Regions from separate parts of the Bradyrhizobium sp. HKCCYLS20291 genome, predicted to be linked through region 3. Evidence: predicted binding sites of a transcription regulator. Region 3 holds the regulator's gene; each other region holds the start of a gene.
What was found. Region 3 encodes LexA, which represses DNA repair genes until DNA is damaged. Its sites were predicted from a motif close to TGTTCNNNNTGTGTTCNG; they were not measured.
Positions count from the first base shown of each region.

Region 1: a site for LexA is predicted at 2,734-2,751, ahead of ACQR07_RS22800 (YifB family Mg chelatase-like AAA ATPase). Genes of this name have one in related genera too.
Region 2: a site for LexA is predicted at 1,635-1,652, ahead of ACQR07_RS13460 (helicase-related protein). Genes of this name have one in related genera too.
Region 4: a site for LexA is predicted at 1,738-1,755, ahead of recA (recombinase RecA). Genes of this name have one in related genera too.

Region 1 covers NZ_JBNPTO010000010.1:243,355-247,566, forward strand. Annotated here, with positions in the region: gene ACQR07_RS22790 (ATP-binding protein) at 1-438, opposite strand, end outside; gene ACQR07_RS22795 (hypothetical protein) at 574-1,047, opposite strand; gene ACQR07_RS22800 (YifB family Mg chelatase-like AAA ATPase) at 1,149-2,687, opposite strand; gene ACQR07_RS22805 (metallophosphoesterase family protein) at 3,943-4,212, shown strand, end outside.
Region 2 covers NZ_JBNPTO010000005.1:110,221-114,432, forward strand. Annotated here, with positions in the region: gene ACQR07_RS13460 (helicase-related protein) at 1-1,494, opposite strand, end outside; gene ACQR07_RS13465 (DUF3108 domain-containing protein) at 1,953-2,801, opposite strand; gene rpmB (50S ribosomal protein L28) at 3,345-3,653, shown strand; gene ACQR07_RS13475 (T6SS phospholipase effector Tle1-like catalytic domain-containing protein) at 3,969-4,212, shown strand, end outside.
Region 3 covers NZ_JBNPTO010000007.1:357,919-362,130, reverse strand. Annotated here, with positions in the region: gene ACQR07_RS18720 (ATP-binding protein) at 1-547, opposite strand, end outside; gene ACQR07_RS18715 (hypothetical protein) at 559-858, shown strand; gene ACQR07_RS18710 (molybdopterin molybdotransferase MoeA) at 893-2,104, shown strand; gene lexA (transcriptional repressor LexA) at 2,295-2,993, shown strand; gene ACQR07_RS18700 (hypothetical protein) at 3,304-3,744, shown strand; gene ACQR07_RS18695 (hypothetical protein) at 3,945-4,202, shown strand; gene ACQR07_RS18690 (ComEC/Rec2 family competence protein) at 4,157-4,212, opposite strand, start outside.
Region 4 covers NZ_JBNPTO010000002.1:53,761-57,972, reverse strand. Annotated here, with positions in the region: gene ACQR07_RS04285 (hypothetical protein) at 1,080-1,373, opposite strand; gene recA (recombinase RecA) at 1,846-2,934, shown strand; gene gcvP (aminomethyl-transferring glycine dehydrogenase) at 3,094-4,212, opposite strand, start outside.

The DNA.
Region 1 (4,212 bases), on a different contig from region 3:
CTCGCGATCGAGCCCGGCCATCTGGCAATAGGCGTCGTTGACGAACACGATCGTGCCGTCCTGCTCGCGCATGACGATGAGGTCGCCCTGCTGCTCGAACAGGCTGCGCGCGCGCTGCTCGGCCTCCTGCAGCTCCCAGTTCCGGTCCGCCAGCACCTCGTTGTGAAGCGCGATCTTGTGCAGCTTCTTCTTGACGAAGCGCAGCCGCATGCTGAGCGTCGCCAGGCCGACGCAGGCGAGTGCGAACAGGAAGCTGGCGCCGATCGCGAAGGCATGCGGATTGTAGCCGGAGTTCTCGGAGAGGCTGGCCTTGATGAAGCCATAGGCGCCGCCGAAGCCGGCGGAGAAGATCATCATCGCGCGCAGGATCGTGAAGATCAGCTGATGACGGCGCGTGAACCGGCGCAGGCGCAGCCTGATGCGAAAAATCGGTCCCATTCCGTCACCCCTGATGTCGTCGATCCCGTGTCATCGCCGGCCCGCACCATGCGCCGGCCGGTATTGCTGAGACTTTGAAGCGTCTGCCCGCGCGCGCCTGCGGTGCAGAGATGGTGAACCGGGCGTTAGCCCGGCTCACAGCACCGGATGAAGTAGTGATGAGGCGCGGCCGCGGGCGGCGACGATCAGCGCGGCGGCCTCTCTGACCGACGTGCGGCTGGAGCGGACGTAGATGCGGTAGTCGGCAAGGTCATCCCCGGCGCGATCACTGCTGAGATAGATCCGCGGCGCAGCGGGATCGGCGGCGATCGCGACGACCCGGGACGGCCCGCCCAGACCGCAGCCCTGATCCTCGCGGACGGGCGCATCGTCGATCACGACGAAATCGGCTATTTCGGGATCATCGACCAGCGCCACGCGCACCGTGGCGAGCGCGGGATCATCGGTGAAGTCGACGTTGAAGGCGGCGTGGGACGCGGCGGAGCCGAGTGAGACGATGTCTGAACCGGCGGCAATGCACGGCCGCGGGGAGGGCGCCAGCTCGAGCCTGGCGGCGACCGCAGCCGCGATCAGCGGCACGGCCGAAACGAGCACCTTGAAACGCAACATGACACGCACCGACACAACAGGCCTGATGACGCAAACGCGGGCCTTATGGTTGTCGGAGCGTAAAGAGAAGTCGTTACCAGAGTGTTGAGGAGAGGGCGTCGTCACGCCGCGTGACGATTGTCTTCCGCCAGCGCGCGATACGACAGTGCCTCGGCGAGGTGCAGCCGGCCTATGGTCTCGACATGGTCGAGATCGGCCAAGGTCCGCGCGACGCGCAGCACGCGGTGATAGCCGCGCGCCGAGAGCCGCATCGTTTCGGCGGCTTCGCGCAGCAGCTTCTGGCCCGGGGCATCGAGCTTGGCGATGTCGTCGAGCACGGCGGCCGGGGCCTCGGCGTTGGTCCGGATGTGCGGCAGGCCGGCCTTGGCGTAGCGGGCGCGCTGCAGCTCGCGCGCGGCGGCGACGCGAGCGGCGACCTCCGCGGAGCCTTCCTTGGCCGGCGGCAGGATCAGGTCGGCGGCGGTGACGGCGGGCACCTCGATGCGCAGATCGATGCGGTCCATCAGCGGGCCGGAGATGCGCATCTGGTAGTCGGACGTGCAGCGGTCGATGCGGCCGCGCTTGCAGGCATAGCCGGGCTCGAACGCCTTGCCGCAGCGGCACGGATTCATCGCCGCGACCAGCATGAAGCGGGCCGGGTAGGTGACGCGGTGGTTGGCGCGCGAGATCGAGACCTCGCCATTCTCCAGCGGCTGGCGCAGCGAATCCAGCACGCGCGGATCGAACTCCGGCAGCTCGTCGAGAAACAGCACGCCCTGATGTGCCAGCGAGATCTCGCCGGGACGGGCGCGCAGGCCGCCGCCGGTCAGCGCCGCCATGCTGGCGGAATGATGCGGGCTGCGGAACGGCCGCCGGTTGGTCAGCGCGCCGCCTTCGATCTCGCCGGCGACGGAGGCGATCATCGACACCTCCAGCAGCTCGGCCGGCGACAGCGGCGGCAGGATCGACGGCAGCCGCGCCGCCAACATCGACTTGCCGGCGCCGGGCGAGCCGATCATCAACAGATGATGTCCGCCGGCGGCGGCGATCTCGAGCGCGCGCTTGCCGCTCTCCTGGCCCTTGATATCGCGCAGGTCGAGCAGGCTCGCCGGAGCCTCCTGGATCTTCGGCTGCGGCCGCGACAGCACCTGCGTGCCCTTGAAATGGTTGGCGATCTGGATCAGCGACGTCGCCGCGATGATCTCGAGGTCCGGGCTGGCCCACGCCGCTTCCGCGCCGCAGGCCGCCGGGCAGATCAGGCCCTCCTCGCGCGCATTGGCGCCGATCGCGGCCGGCAGCACGCCGGCCACCGGGGCAATCGAGCCGTCGAGCCCGAGCTCGCCCAGCACGGTGAATCCACTGAGCGCATCCGGCGGAATCGCACCGATCGCCGCCATCAGGCCGAGCGCGATCGGCAGGTCATAATGGCTGCCTTCCTTGGGCACGTCGGCCGGCGCGAGGTTGACGGTGATGCGCCGCGCCGGCAGCGCCAGCCCCGAGGCGATCAGCGCCGAGCGCACCCGCTCGCGCGCCTCCGACACCGCCTTGTCCGGCAGGCCGACGATCGCGAACGCCGGCAGACCCGGCGCGACCTGGACCTGCACGTCGACCGCGCGGGCCTCGATCCCCTCGAAGGCGACGGTGGAAACCCGCTGGACCATGGTGCCCCTCCCATGCAGGAGGCTAACGGAAACCGCGCGTGGCCGCAAGAACAATACATGAACATCGCACTGCTGCCAGATGTGGCCGGCATTTAGCAAGAGTACGACGGCTCGACCCGTGCCATTGGGAGAAGGCGCTTAGAGGGTGGTCTCACGAGATTAGCAGGTAAGGCCAGTCTTTCTTGGCTCAGGGAACGCAGATGCGTCCGATGCTTTGAATGTTTTCGCACCGCCTAAGGGCCGACATAGGTGATCATGACCTATTGCGAAATTGGAGGGCTATGAGAACATGATAACAAAATCCGCAGCGAGAAACGTTCCATCTAATGAAAGAAGCTCCACATGAGTTGCCTGAGCCTCATGTCCTAGACTTTGACTGGCGATATACGGATGAGACGGTGCGGTCTCTTCTGAGGCTCGTCCGTCCGTCCGATTCGGTACTCGCAATCGGCGCGCCATCTCTCGCAAGATATTTGGAGTCTCTGGGTCGCGATGTTTTGCTTGTCGACCGTCAACCCTTTCACGCGGTTAGAAACCATGTGCAGATCGAACCGGGAATCATTAAGCCGGACTTTGAGAAAAGGACGATCGCGATACTTGATCCACCTTGGTATCCGGAGGAAGCAAGGATCTGGATAGCTTGGTCGGCTCACGGCCTAGTGCCGAACGGTGAAATCTTAGTCTCACTGTGGCCAGATATTACCCGTCCGACTGCGGCAAGAGAATTTGATGAGTTAAGGGCGTGGGCAAGCGAGTGGGCTGAGTTCGAAGTACTGAACATAGTTCCTAGATACGTTATGCCCCCCTTCGAATTTGCGGCAGTCGAAGCGAGCGAGAACCTAGCGCTTCCAAGTCCTAGATTCGGTCGATTGGTGAGCCTTCGCTTAAAGCGGCTGCCTAGTCTTCTCGGCTACCCAGCAGACCGAGAAACTTGGGTTAGATTTGTTTTGAACGACTATCAACTAGCATTGCGTCTCCGAGGGGATCATTCGCTACCTGATGAAATGAACAGGCACCCACTCGGAAAAGACTGGACGTGGCCGTATGTTAGTAGGCGTGCGCCTAAACGAGACCTGATCAGTCTTTGGACTTCGCGAAATGAGGTTGCTCTTATCAAAGACCCTTTTAAAGCCCTACAGCAGCTTCGTCTCGCGTTCCACTCGTCAGATTCTGCTTCGTTTTGTGAGAAACTCGGACCATTTCGCCAGCTTAAAAATTTCGGTATTCCCCGACCCCCGTATCAGAGACTACTTGAATGGCAACACCAGCAATAGCGCTTCGCTTCCGAGATACGGTCTCAAATATAGATAGTATTGCCGCACACCGTGCGGTTCTGGCCAAAGATGGTTGCGTATGGTGGGGCTGGTGGAAGAAAGATTTTGAGTCTGATCACGAGAGCTTGCTACGAAACCTGCAATCGGTTGGCCCGTTTGTTGCCTATATCGTTGATCGCTCAACAAAGAGGATGTTCCGAGCCGGCGTATTGGCTCTGCGTGTCGGTTCACTGAAAAAAGACGAGTTGCAG
Region 2 (4,212 bases), on a different contig from region 3:
GTTCTCCCGCAGGCGCCGCATCAATACACTGGTACGACGATCAACGAAACGCTCCGTGAGCCGTTCATGAAGGGCGTCTGACAATTTATTTTCGAGTTCGCGGGTAATACCCTGCCAATAGTCGGGATCAACAAGCCAATCCGGCCGGTTCGCGACGAAAGTCCAGGTGCGAATTTGTGCAATCCGCCCGGACAGCGTGTCGATGTCGCCGTCGACCCGGTCGGCCTGATCGACCTGGGCCGCATACCAGGCGTCGGGAATCCGCCCCTTCTGCATCAGGAAGCCGAACACGGTGGTGACGAGCTCGGCATGGGCGGCCGGCGACAGCCTGCGATAATCGGGAATCTGGCAGGTTTCCCAGAGACGTTCGACCGCCGTCGCACCATGTGCCATGTCGCGCACCTCGGCATCGCGCGCCGCATGATCCAGCACGCGCAGATCCTCGGCGATCGGCGCGCGGGTCAGCGCCTCGTGCGCCGGCGTCATGGCCAGTGACACCTGCAGCGCGCTCAACGACGCAAAATCGAGCTTCGCGTTGCGCCATTGCAGCACCTTCACGCTGTCGAAGGTGTGGTTCTGCAGCGCGTTGACCAGCTCGGGCTCGAACGGCGCACAACGTCCGGTGGTGCCGAAGGTGCCGTTGCGCGTCGCGCGCCCGGCGCGGCCCGCGATCTGGGCGAACTCCGACGGTGTCAGGCGGCGAAACTGATAGCCGTCATATTTCCGGTCGGAGGCAAAGGCGACATGGTCGACGTCGAGATTGAGGCCCATGCCGATGGCGTCGGTGGCCACGAGATAGTCGACGTCGCCATTCTGGAACATCGCGACCTGCGCATTGCGGGTGCGCGGCGACAGCGAGCCGAGCACGACGGCGGCGCCGCCATGCTGCCGGCGGATCAGCTCGGCGATCGCATAGACCTCGTCGGCCGAGAACACGACGATCGCAGTCCGGCGCGGCTGCCGCGTGATCTTGCGATCGCCAGCGAATTCGAGCTGCGACAAGCGCGGCCGCGTTACCATCGAGGCGCCCGGCAGCAGCCGCTCGATGATCGGGCGCATCGTCGCCGCACCGAGCAGCAGCGTCTCGTCGCGGCCGCGGCGGTTGAGAATGCGGTCGGTGAAGACATGGCCGCGCTCGAGATCGGCCGCGATCTGGATCTCGTCGACGGCGAGGAAGGCCACGTCGAGATCCCGCGGCATGGCCTCGACCGTCGACACCCAATAGCGCGGGCTCTTCGGCTTGATCTTTTCCTCGCCGGTGATCAGCGCGACAGCCTCGCTGCCGACCCGATCCGCGATCTTGTTGTAGACCTCGCGCGCGAGCAGCCGCAGCGGCAGACCGATGATTCCTGAGGAATGCGCGAGCATGCGCTCGATCGCCAGATGCGTCTTGCCGGTGTTGGTCGGACCGAGCACGGCGGTGACGCCGCTGCCGGCAACGCGATCGGGCGTGCGCTCGAAAGGCGAGGCAGCCGAAAAAGACGAAAAAGCCATTCGTTAAATTTGGGTCTCGAAGCGGACGTTGCAGGCGCGCGGGTCAGGCGCAATGGATGCTGAATTTGTCGTGGTTCTGAGAGGCTGGGTCCTCACCCCTGTGTCACATTGCTACGCATATAGGGACGCAGCTTAAGCTTCGGAACGCCTTGAGAACGAATCACGAAGGAATCGGTGACTCCATCGTCTTTCCGGCTTCGTTCACCGCAACATCTCGCGCTCTGCGATCTCATCAGCACTAGATCAAGTTTTTGCCGCCGCGACAAGCAACGCTTTTGCGAGGGAACTGGCACGTCGTTCAGTGAGTCCCGAGTCGAATCAGAATCGCGCAAGAGTCAAACGGATTCACTGATCGCAGACAGCAGCCATTTGAAAATCCACAGCGGGTCATTCCGGGACGCGTAGGCGCGAGCCATATGACGGGCGTCGGCCAAACCAGCGCCGGCGCGCCGGCGGGCCTATTGCGTCTTGGCGACGTGCGGCGTCGCCTGGACGTTGAAAGACGTCGCCTCCAGCATTGCGGTACCCAGCGGGGTCGGGATGACCACCTTGAAAGGCACCAGGACACGCGTGCCCGCGATCGGCACGAAGGAAATTTCCATGTTGCGGGCCTGGGCGAGATATTTGACCACCGGCCGGTCCGGAATGTAGCCGGCGACGGGGGTGAAGTAGATCGCGCACACCAGGGCCGTGCCGCGATAGCCCTTGTCGGCCTTGACGTTCTCCATGCGCTTGTAGTCGAGCTTGAGCTCGTAGCGCATGCGGCCGTCGAACACCGGCGCCGCGCCACGGCAGGACTCCGGCGACAGCAGCTCACCGGTGCCGGGCACACGCACCAGCGAAGCGGTCATCGGATCGAGCACGCCGCGCTTGTGCGCATCCGTGACCGGGATCCGGTCGGGATCGACCGGGGGCGCCGGCTCGATGGCGAAATCCTTCACGTTGCCGTTCTGCAGGTTGATATGGATCTGCTCAGACTTCTTCCCCGTCGTGGTCGAAGCCTGATAGCTCTGCCCGACCAGGGCGCCGTTGACGACCCGGCCCTGCACCGCGCCGGTGCCTGAGCCCTGCGAGAAGCTCTTGAGCAACCCGGCCGTGCCGCCTTGCGCGGACGCCGCGTATTGGTCATCGGCGATCTCGACGGCCCAGGTGCCCTTGCCGACAGGAATACCGGCCAACGAGGCCGTGTATTGCGCGTCGAGCCGGGCCTGGGCGTGCGCGCCCTGGGCGAGCAGCAGCAGGCACAGGAAGGACCCCGCTGCAATCGCGCGAGGAGAGCGAAACGGAAGAGCCGATGTGATGGTCACGTGAGGGATGATCCTGCCGATCCGCCTGCCTGAGAGCGCCGGGTCAATCCGGCACGCGTTCTGCTACTTAAGCCAAAACTGCCTTCGAACAACGCGAACCGTCCAACAATGGCGGTTTGTCCAGCGCTTTGCATCCGGCCCGGCAACGCTGGTCCGGCAGCTGCCGGAACCGCTCGCAATCTCCGGTACCGCACCAGCACCGCGCCGTTCTGGCGCTCGGGGCTGTTCGCGGGACAGCATCCATCGCGCTCGAATACGCCCTTTATATGGTCTAAGGTGCAAGCTATACTGTTGATTATACAATCGCTTTTCTGCTGCTCGGCGGCCTGGGCCAAGGCATTGGGGGCATGATCGGCTGGACGGGCGGCTGTTTTGGCCCGCGGCCACGTCCGGATTCGCCGCGGCCTTCAAAACCTTGACGAAAAGCCGCATCCCCCCTATAGGACCGCATCTCCCAGAGAAGAGCTGGACGAGTTTTGGACCCCCGCGGCCCACCGACCTTGGGTGGACGAAGGGTGCGGGGATGAGAGAGGATTTATTGCCATGTCGCGGCGTTGTGAACTGACGGCCAAGGGCCCCCAGGTTGGCCACAAGGTGAGCCACTCGAACATCAAGACCAAGCGGCGCTTCCTGCCGAACCTGTGCAACGTGACCTTCATCTCGGATGCACTCGGCCGCAACGTGCGCCTGCGCGTCTCGACCAACGCCATCAAGAGCGTCGACCACAATGGCGGCCTCGACGCCTATCTGCTGAAGGCCAACGCCGCCGCGCTGTCGCCGCGCGCGCTCGAGCTGAAGCGCGCCATCGAGAAGAAGGCCGCCGAGGCCGCTCCGGTCGCCAAAGCCAGCTGAAAGGCCAGCTGAGTTCCAGTACGACACGCCGAAGCCGAACGCGTCGCACGCGGGTTTCGAGCGCCATGACATGACGAACGGCCGGATCGCGAGATCCGGCCGTCGTCGTTTTGGCGGTCACCCGTGCTGTTTGTCGTTGGGCATGCGAACCATGGTTCGCATGGTGGCGAGTCCTGGCCCGTCGAGGCGACCGGCCTGCAGGAACGAGTCCGCCGGGCGCAACACAGACGAAGTGTCAGGGCGAACCGACTTCCCCAACATCGGCCGGATGCTCTACACTCGTTGCGGTAGCATTATCTCGGACATTCCTTTGCCATGAAAAATATTGTGATCTGCTGCGACGGCACCGGCAACGAGATCAGCGAAAACATTTCCAACGTCCTGAAGCTCTATCGCTGCCTGCGCAAAACCGACAAGACCACGCCCCATCAGGCGGTCTTCTACGACCCCGGCGTTGGAACCTTGACCCAGCCCGACAGCTGGCACCGCTTCAAGGCCAATTTCAACATGGTGCTCGGGCTCGCCACCGGTTACGGCCTCGACGACAACGTCATCAATG
Region 3 (4,212 bases):
GCCGCTGATAGAAATCCTGGAAATATTGCGTGCCGAGCGCCGCCACCACGACGCCGCCGAAGCTGCCGTCGGGACGGTTGAACCGCCGCGTGAGCGGAATGATCCATTGATTGCTGGCTCGCCCACGAATCGGCGCGTGCAGGCGCACGCCACGGTCCGGGGAATCGCGATGATAGGCGAAGAAGTCGCGATCCGCGTAGTTCACGGTGCCCTCTTCGGCGATCGAGCTGACCAGCAGCGTGCCCTCCTGGTCGACCACCAACAGGTTGACGAGCTGCGGCATGCGCTTCAGCTCGTCGATGAACCAGGCCTTGAGACGCCTGCGGTCATCCCGATCCGGCGGACGATGCTCGAGCGAGGACACGGTCCCCGTGAGAAGTGCGTCGGCCGTGCGAAACGTCAGTTCGGCGTGCTGAAGCAGAGAGCTCGTGAGATTGACGGTGTCCTTCTTTCCGTCGGTGAAGATGGCCTCGCGCAGCCTCACCGCGCGCGATACCTCGACGGCCACGAAGGCCGCGCAGGCGAGCGCGATCAGCGCGGCGATCAAGAGAGGGGTGGTTGACCAGCTGCGTCCTGCTGCGTGATGTTCCGCGCGAGGCATTCCGTTTGAGTTCCGCCGTCCGGGTTGAGCTTCAGGCAGAGATTCGCGAAGAATCGTTCTCAAACACTGAACTACAACCCGAGGCAGCAGGCCGGCCCGTTGCGACGGCCAGCAATTTCGGCTTCTTTCGAGCCGAAATCGGCTCAAACCGGCTGGTGCCGGACCACACCGTAGCACTACGGTCGCGTTGCACTGGGCGCGCGGGCAATCGAACCAACGCCGGCGCCGCGCTTGGCCACGACAGCGCCATTGGCTAGAACGCCCCCCACGATCGCTTTCAAAGGAACTCCAATGGCCTTGATGCCGGTATCCGATGCATTGACCGCGGTGCTCGCAGGCGCCGAGCCGCTGGCTGAGGAATTGGTGTCGCTGGACGATGCCTTTCACCGCATTCTGGCGCGCGATCTGGCAGCGCTGCGGACGCAGCCGCCCGAGGCCATGTCGGCGATGGACGGCTACGCCGTGCGCGCTGTCGACGCGGACAAGCCGCAGGCACGGCTGAAGGTGATCGGCGAGGTCGCGGCGGGTCGGCCGTTCGACCGCGTGGTGGGACCCGGCGAGGCCGCTCGCATCTTCACCGGCGGCGTCGTGCCTGATGGCGCCGACGCCGTCGTGATCCAGGAGGATACGATTGCGGGCGACGGCCACGTCGTGATCACGGAAGCCGCGATCAAGGGCCGGCACATCCGGCCCGCCGGCGTCGACTTTCATCAGGGCATGGTGCTGCTGAAGGCCGGACGCCGGCTCAGCGATCGTGACCTGTCGCTCGCCGCCAGCATGAACCATCCGGCGCTGCCGGTGCGGCGACGGCCGACGGTGGCGCTGCTCGCCACCGGTGACGAGCTGGTGATGCCGGGCTCCGAGCCCGGCCCGGGTCAGATCGTCTACTCCAACGGCTACGCGCTGCGCGCGCTGGTGCGCGCCGAAGGCGCTGCAGCGGTCGATCTTGGCATCGCGGCGGATACGCTCGAAGCCACCGTCGCGGGCATCCGCCGGGCGCGCGAGTCGGGCGCCGACATCCTGATCACGACGGGCGGCGCCTCGGTCGGGGATCACGACCTGGTCAAGCAGGCGCTGGAGGCCGAGGGCGTCGAGATGGCGTTCTGGAAGATCGCGATGCGGCCGGGCAAGCCGATGATGCATGGCCGGCTCGGCGGCGTCAGGGTGATCGGGCTGCCCGGCAATCCGGTGTCGTCCTATGTCTGCGCGACCCTGTTCCTGGTGCCGCTGATTCGGCGCCTGCTCGGCCGCGACGAGCCCCAGCTCCCGCGCGAAACCGCGCTGCTCGGCCGCGAGCTCCCCGCCAACGATTCGCGCGAGGACTATCTGCGAGCCCAGCTCGACGAGCGCGCCGATGGTACACTGGTCGCAACGCCTGTGACGCAGCAGGATTCGTCTCTGCTGGGGAATCTTGCGCTATCGCAGGCTCTTTTGATCCGCCCGGCCTTCGCGCCGAAGGCGCCCGCCGGCAGCGTCTGCGAGATCCTGCGCCTGCCGAACTGACCCTTCTCCCCGTCAAAGCCCGGGTCATTCATCATATTTTTAGGATTGCGGAACACACATCGAACATATAGTGTCCGTTCATGATTTGTTTTTAGTATGTTGCGGGCGACGCGAATACGAACGTCCACTTCCGGCTCAGGGACGCAAGGGCACGGGACTTGGACGACAACAAACTGGGGACCAGGTCGAGATGCTGACGCGCAAACAGTACGAACTCCTGCGGTTCATCAACGAACGGCTCAAGGAAGCGGGCGTGCCGCCCTCGTTCGACGAGATGAAGGACGCGCTCGATCTGCGCTCGAAGTCGGGCATTCACCGCCTGATCACGGCGCTGGAGGAGCGCGGCTTCATCCGCCGGCTGCCCAACCGCGCCCGCGCCATCGAGGTCATCAAGCTGCCCGAGCTGTCGCAGGCGGCCAGCAACCGCCGCGGCTTCACGCCCTCGGTCATCGAGGGCAATCTCGGCAAGGTCCGCACCTCGACGCCGGCGCTCGATGACGGCGAGCGCCCGGTCGCCGTGCCGGTGATGGGCCGCATCGCCGCCGGTACGCCGATCGAGGCGCTGCAGACCCGCAGCCACACCATCAGCGTGCCCGCCGACATGCTCGGCAATGGCGACCACTATGCGCTGGAGGTGCGCGGCGACTCGATGGTCGATGCCGGCATCCTCGACGGTGACATGGCGCTGATCCAGCGCAACGAGACCGCCGACACCGGCGACATCGTGGTGGCGCTGATCGATGACGAGGAAGCGACGTTGAAGCGCTTCCGCCGCCGCGGCGCATCGATCGCGCTGGAGCCGGCCAACACCGCCTACGAGGTGCGCATCCTGCCGCCGAACCGGGTCAAGATCCAGGGCAAGCTGGTCGGACTGTATCGCAAGTACTGAGCGCAGCGACCTCGCGTGCTGGACATGCACGATCGATCGGTGGCGCGGTGCTGTGATCTTCGCCGCCGAACGACGTGAGACGCAAAGAAAAGAAGCAAGACACGAAACTGAGTCGCGCGCGAATGCACTTCAGGATGTGCAGCGCGGTATCCTCAAACGCTTGTGATCGCGGCCACCCGCATGCCGTGCAGATCAGCGCAGAATTGCCGCGAAGCGCGCGCTAACATCTCCTCGATGTCCACTCTGATAGAGGCCTGCGCCTGTCCGGGGGGAAGCGTGGGTCGGCTATCTCTCAGCGAGGAGCGATCCGATGTGTGACTACAGCCTCCATGCCGTTGCGTCCCGTCCCGCCAAGGTCGGCGAGACGCTGATCTCGACGACGTTCCGCGGCACCGCGACCCGCGGCTTCGCCAGCGAAAGCGAGCCGACCGTCGCGGTCTGCATGCTGCCCGGCACCGAGCTCGCCTTCGCCGAGGACGTCCGCTACGACAGCCGCTGGCTCTGGACCCGGACGATCCGCGAGCGCGTCGCCAAGTTCAACAGCATCGAAAAGCACATTCCCGATCGCCACCACGACGCCGTCGAGTTCGCCGACGGCCGCCACGTGCTCGTGACGCAGCTCTGCGAAGGCCAGCGCGTCACGGTGCTGCAGCTGCCCGTCACCAAGCAGCCGGCCGAGCGCGGCCCCGGCATGACGAACGATACGCCGACCCCGCAGACGACTCCCATCCGCCGCATCAGCATCACCTGAGCTGAGCGGCGCAGGCGTCACGCGAGAGCAGTATGCGTTTTGGTTCGATCGAACAGCAGTCGCGGTGCCGTTGACCTCTCTCCGACGGGGAGAGGTGAACTGAACTTGCGGTACGCGCTTTGATTCGACGAGAAGGCATCACGCTCTGGCGACAGGAACGGTGTCCCTCGACCGGCGTTGTGGCCGCCGGGGGTATTACCGTGGTCAACAAGATCGATTGGAACCAAGCTGGCCGGATCATCGAACCCGGCCGCTACAGGCTGGCGTTGGGATGGTTGACGGTCACGGCTGACGACGTTGCCATCTGGCAGCGCGATCCCGCGGCGTCGTTCACGCTCGTCGAGGTCTCCTCGCTGTTCGACGGGCTTGACGGCGCCGAGTATCATCTCGGCACGTTCGAGCTGTCCGGACCTCAATCCTCCACGCCCTGCTCGGTCTCCGGCGGCGTCGCGTCCTGACTGCGCGGCG
Region 4 (4,212 bases), on a different contig from region 3:
ACGTAAATGGAGGCGGAAAACCCGATGGGATCAATTCCGGTAAAATACGGTCGACTATTGATAGTCCGCTCAGCGCCCGAACACGCGGTGATTGCAATGTTCGTCGAGCAAGTGAGCCCCGGACCGCCGCGATCCGAGGCTCCGCATCAACGTCGTAGCTTCCCCCCTCGGGGCAGTTCGGCAGTGACAAACAAAAGCGTAGTGCAAGACTGGCGTGCGCGCCTTGCGACAAATCAAGGTTGCATCACCGGGGGCCGCCGCAATGGCCGGTGCCTGAGGTGTCGCACACGGGACAGCCGATTTCCGTCGGCCGGGCTTCGCTGCAAGCGCAGTTGACGGTGCCTGAGGCCAGCGTGACAGAAGGGGGCAAGTCACATCGTCGCGCGCTTCGTCCTCTCTTGGTTCATGAGGCCAATCAGTTCCGCCGAGATCGTTCGACGAGATGACACTGTTGGCCACTAATCGCGGACACCGCAAACGTCGAAAGCCCCGGACAGTGTCCGGGGCTTTCTTTCGGCGCGGATGGTTTCAGGGCCGAGCGCCTACACATGACAGGGGCGGCTACACATGCTTGCTGATATGAGCCTGCCATCGTCGCAACGAACAAACAAACTCGGGGCTGATCAAAAATTTGTTTCGCGTTCGACAACCGAATTCTTATACCGCAACCAAAAGTTTATGACAATGGCTCTTATCCGAAACGCCTGAGCCGAAATCGACGGCGAGTGATCTGTCTCACGTAGGCGCAAACGCTGCGGCATGCTATCGCGACCTCACGCGAAGCAGGTCTGATCAGCGGAGCTGCTCACAGCACGGGAACAGCGCTTGATCTGCCGACCATCATGTCGGCGCAATTGAACTGCTGATTTTTACGTTTGCTGGAGGTGGGTGCTTAGGGCCGTATCCAACGATCTGCGATAGCAGGCTGTTGCTGCGCCCTCGGGACCGCTGGGACCACAGGCCAGTCGTGCACGACGCTTACGCGTGCATACGAAATGAGCCGAACAAAAGCAGAAGATACTTAGGAACTTCGTTCTACTCAGGAGAACCACGGGAGCGTCCGATCAACGCACGCCATGTCAGGGAAACGTTCTGACAAGCTCGATTAGTCCGACGATGGCAGCATTGAGTTCGGCGAGCTGTTCGCCCGGTATCCAATATTCGAGATGATCACGGCCGCCGGCCTCCTGGATTTGGTAACGAGAGATGAAGCTGCGCGCGATCGCGAAGCGCACCACATAGCCGTGGCCGCTTGCCGGCACGTTCCAGTCGCGCGCGATCTTCACCGCATAGTCTTCGCTGAGCACAGGGTAGAAGATCGGCTGCTCGGGCAACCGAGGCGGAAATGCGCGCATGCCGGACGCCTCGATCAAGGCGAGTTCCTTCGGACCGACCGGGCGCCAGAGCGTCACTGTTTGTTCGATATCTGAATCTGGCATGGGTTCGCAGAGTTGGCCGCAATTCGTCGGGATCGAACAGAACGCAGATCGAAAGATCCTGCAAGGCTGCTTGAGGGGTGCATCTTCTGGTTGTGGTTTGGTTTGTCCGGTCCGACCACGGCGATGCGGGGATGGCGGCATCCACTCTGGTGCTTAGCATCCTGTCTCTTCGGCACCTCCGCAATGGCGCATCGAGCCCGACGGCAGGTCGGGGCGGGCGCGCTGGCTTCAGCGGCCGTTTCGGCTCACGCACGGTTGCCCGCCGAACGGTCCGATCTGAAAAGCTTCAGATGGCGAGAAGAACATATTGCGAACAAAGAACAGATGGGGTACATTCACCTCAAGATTGCTGGCCACCTCGTTAACCGTTTGTCGATCCCGCGAATCCCCGCCATAAGGAGCGCCAATGTCCGCCACTGCCCTGCGTATCGTCGAAGGTTCCTCCATGGATAAGAGTAAGGCGCTCTCCGCGGCGCTGTCCCAGATCGAACGTCAGTTCGGCAAGGGCTCGGTGATGAAGCTGGGCAAGAACGACCGCTCGATGGATGTCGAGACGGTGTCGTCCGGCTCGCTCGGGCTCGATATCGCGCTCGGCATCGGCGGCCTGCCCAAGGGACGCATCGTCGAGATCTACGGGCCGGAATCCTCGGGCAAGACCACGCTGGCCCTGCACACGGTGGCGGAAGCGCAGAAGAAGGGCGGCATCTGCGCCTTCATCGATGCCGAGCATGCGCTCGACCCGGTCTATGCGCGCAAGCTGGGCGTCAACATCGACGAGCTCCTGATCTCGCAGCCGGATACGGGTGAGCAGGCGCTGGAAATCTGCGATACCCTGGTGCGCTCAGGGGCTGTCGACGTTCTGGTGGTCGATTCCGTGGCGGCCCTGGTGCCGAAGGCCGAGCTCGAAGGCGAGATGGGCGAGTCGCTGCCCGGTCTGCAGGCCCGCCTGATGAGCCAGGCGCTGCGCAAGCTGACGGCCTCGATCAACAAGTCCAACACGATGGTCATCTTCATCAACCAGATCCGCATGAAGATCGGTGTGATGTACGGCTCGCCGGAGACCACAACGGGCGGCAACGCGCTGAAGTTCTACGCCTCGGTGCGCCTCGACATCCGCCGCATCGGTGCGATCAAGGAGCGTGACGAGGTGATCGGCAACTCCACCCGCGTGAAGGTGGTGAAGAACAAGCTGGCGCCGCCGTTCAAGCAGGTCGAATTCGACATCATGTACGGCGAGGGCGTGTCCAAGATGGGCGAGATCCTCGATCTCGGCGTCAAGGCCGGCATCGTCGAGAAGTCCGGCGCCTGGTTCTCGTATGACAGCCAGCGCCTTGGTCAGGGCCGCGAGAACTCGAAGACGTTCCTCAAGGCCAACCCTGACATGACCGCCAAGATCGAGGCCGCGATCCGCCAGAACTCCGGCCTGATCGCCGAGCAGATCCTGGCCGGCAGTGCCGAGCGCGACGCCGACGGCGAGGAGCCGGCGGAGGAGTAGGGCCGAGCGAATGAGATGAAATGCAACGGGCGCCGGTCATTTGACCTTGGCGCCCGTTGTCGTTTGGATCGTGTGAAAGCTCGGCCGGATCTTTGAGGCCCGAGCAACCGAACGCGGCGCGTCCGGTTGCTCGGGGTTCGTCAGATCAACATGCTGATCTTACTCCGCCGCCTGCGCGTAGTCGCCGACCGGCGGGCACGAGCATACCAGGTTGCGGTCGCCGTAGACGTTGTCGACGCGGCCCACCGGGCACCAGTATTTGTCGGTGCGCGAGGTCCCCGCGGGGAAGCAGCCCTCGCTGCGGCGATAGGCCCTGTTCCAGTCGTCGTCCGCAATGTCGTGCACCGTGTGCGGCGCGTGGCGGAGCGGCGAGGCCTCGATCTTGAAGCGGCCCTGTTCGACCTCGGCGATCTCCTTGCGGATCGCGATCATGGCGTCGCAGAAACGATCGAGCTCGGCTTTCGATTCCGATTCGGTCGGCTCAATCATCAAGGTGCCGGCGACCGGAAAGCTCATCGTCGGCGCGTGGAAGCCGTAGTCGATCAGCCGCTTGGCGATGTCGTCGACGGTGACGCCGCTGCTCTGCTTCAGCGGCCTGGGATCGATGATGCATTCATGCGCGACGCGGCCGCGCTCGTTGCGGTAGAGCACCGGGAAATGCTGATCGAGCCGCGCCGCAACGTAGTTGGCGTTGAGGATCGCAATCTCTGTCGCGCGCGTCAGGCCGTCGCCGCCCATCAAGAGCATGTAGATGTAGGAGATCGTCAGGATCGAGGCCGAGCCGTAAGGCGCGGCCGAGACCGGCCCGACCGGATGCGCGCTCGCGCCGTCCGTGCTGGGGTGTCCCGGCAGGAACGGGGCGAGGTGCGCCTTGACGCCGATCGGGCCCATGCCCGGACCGCCGCCGCCATGCGGGATGCAGAACGTCTTGTGCAGGTTGAAATGGCTGACGTCGGCGCCGTAGTCGCCGGGCCTGGAGAGGCCGACCTGGGCATTCAGGTTGGCGCCGTCGAGATAGACCTGGCCGCCACGGGCATGGACGATGTCGCAGATGTCCCGGATGTGCTCCTCGAACACGCCGTGGGTCGAGGGATAGGTGATCATGATGGCCGCGAGCGTCTTGCTGTGGGCCTCCGCCTTGGCCTTGAGATCGGCGAGGTCGACATTGCCGCCCGTGTCGCAGCCGACCACGACGACCTCCATGCCGACCATGTGCGCCGACGCTGGGTTGGTGCCATGCGCGGAGGAGGGGATCAGGCAGATCCTGCGGTGGCTCTC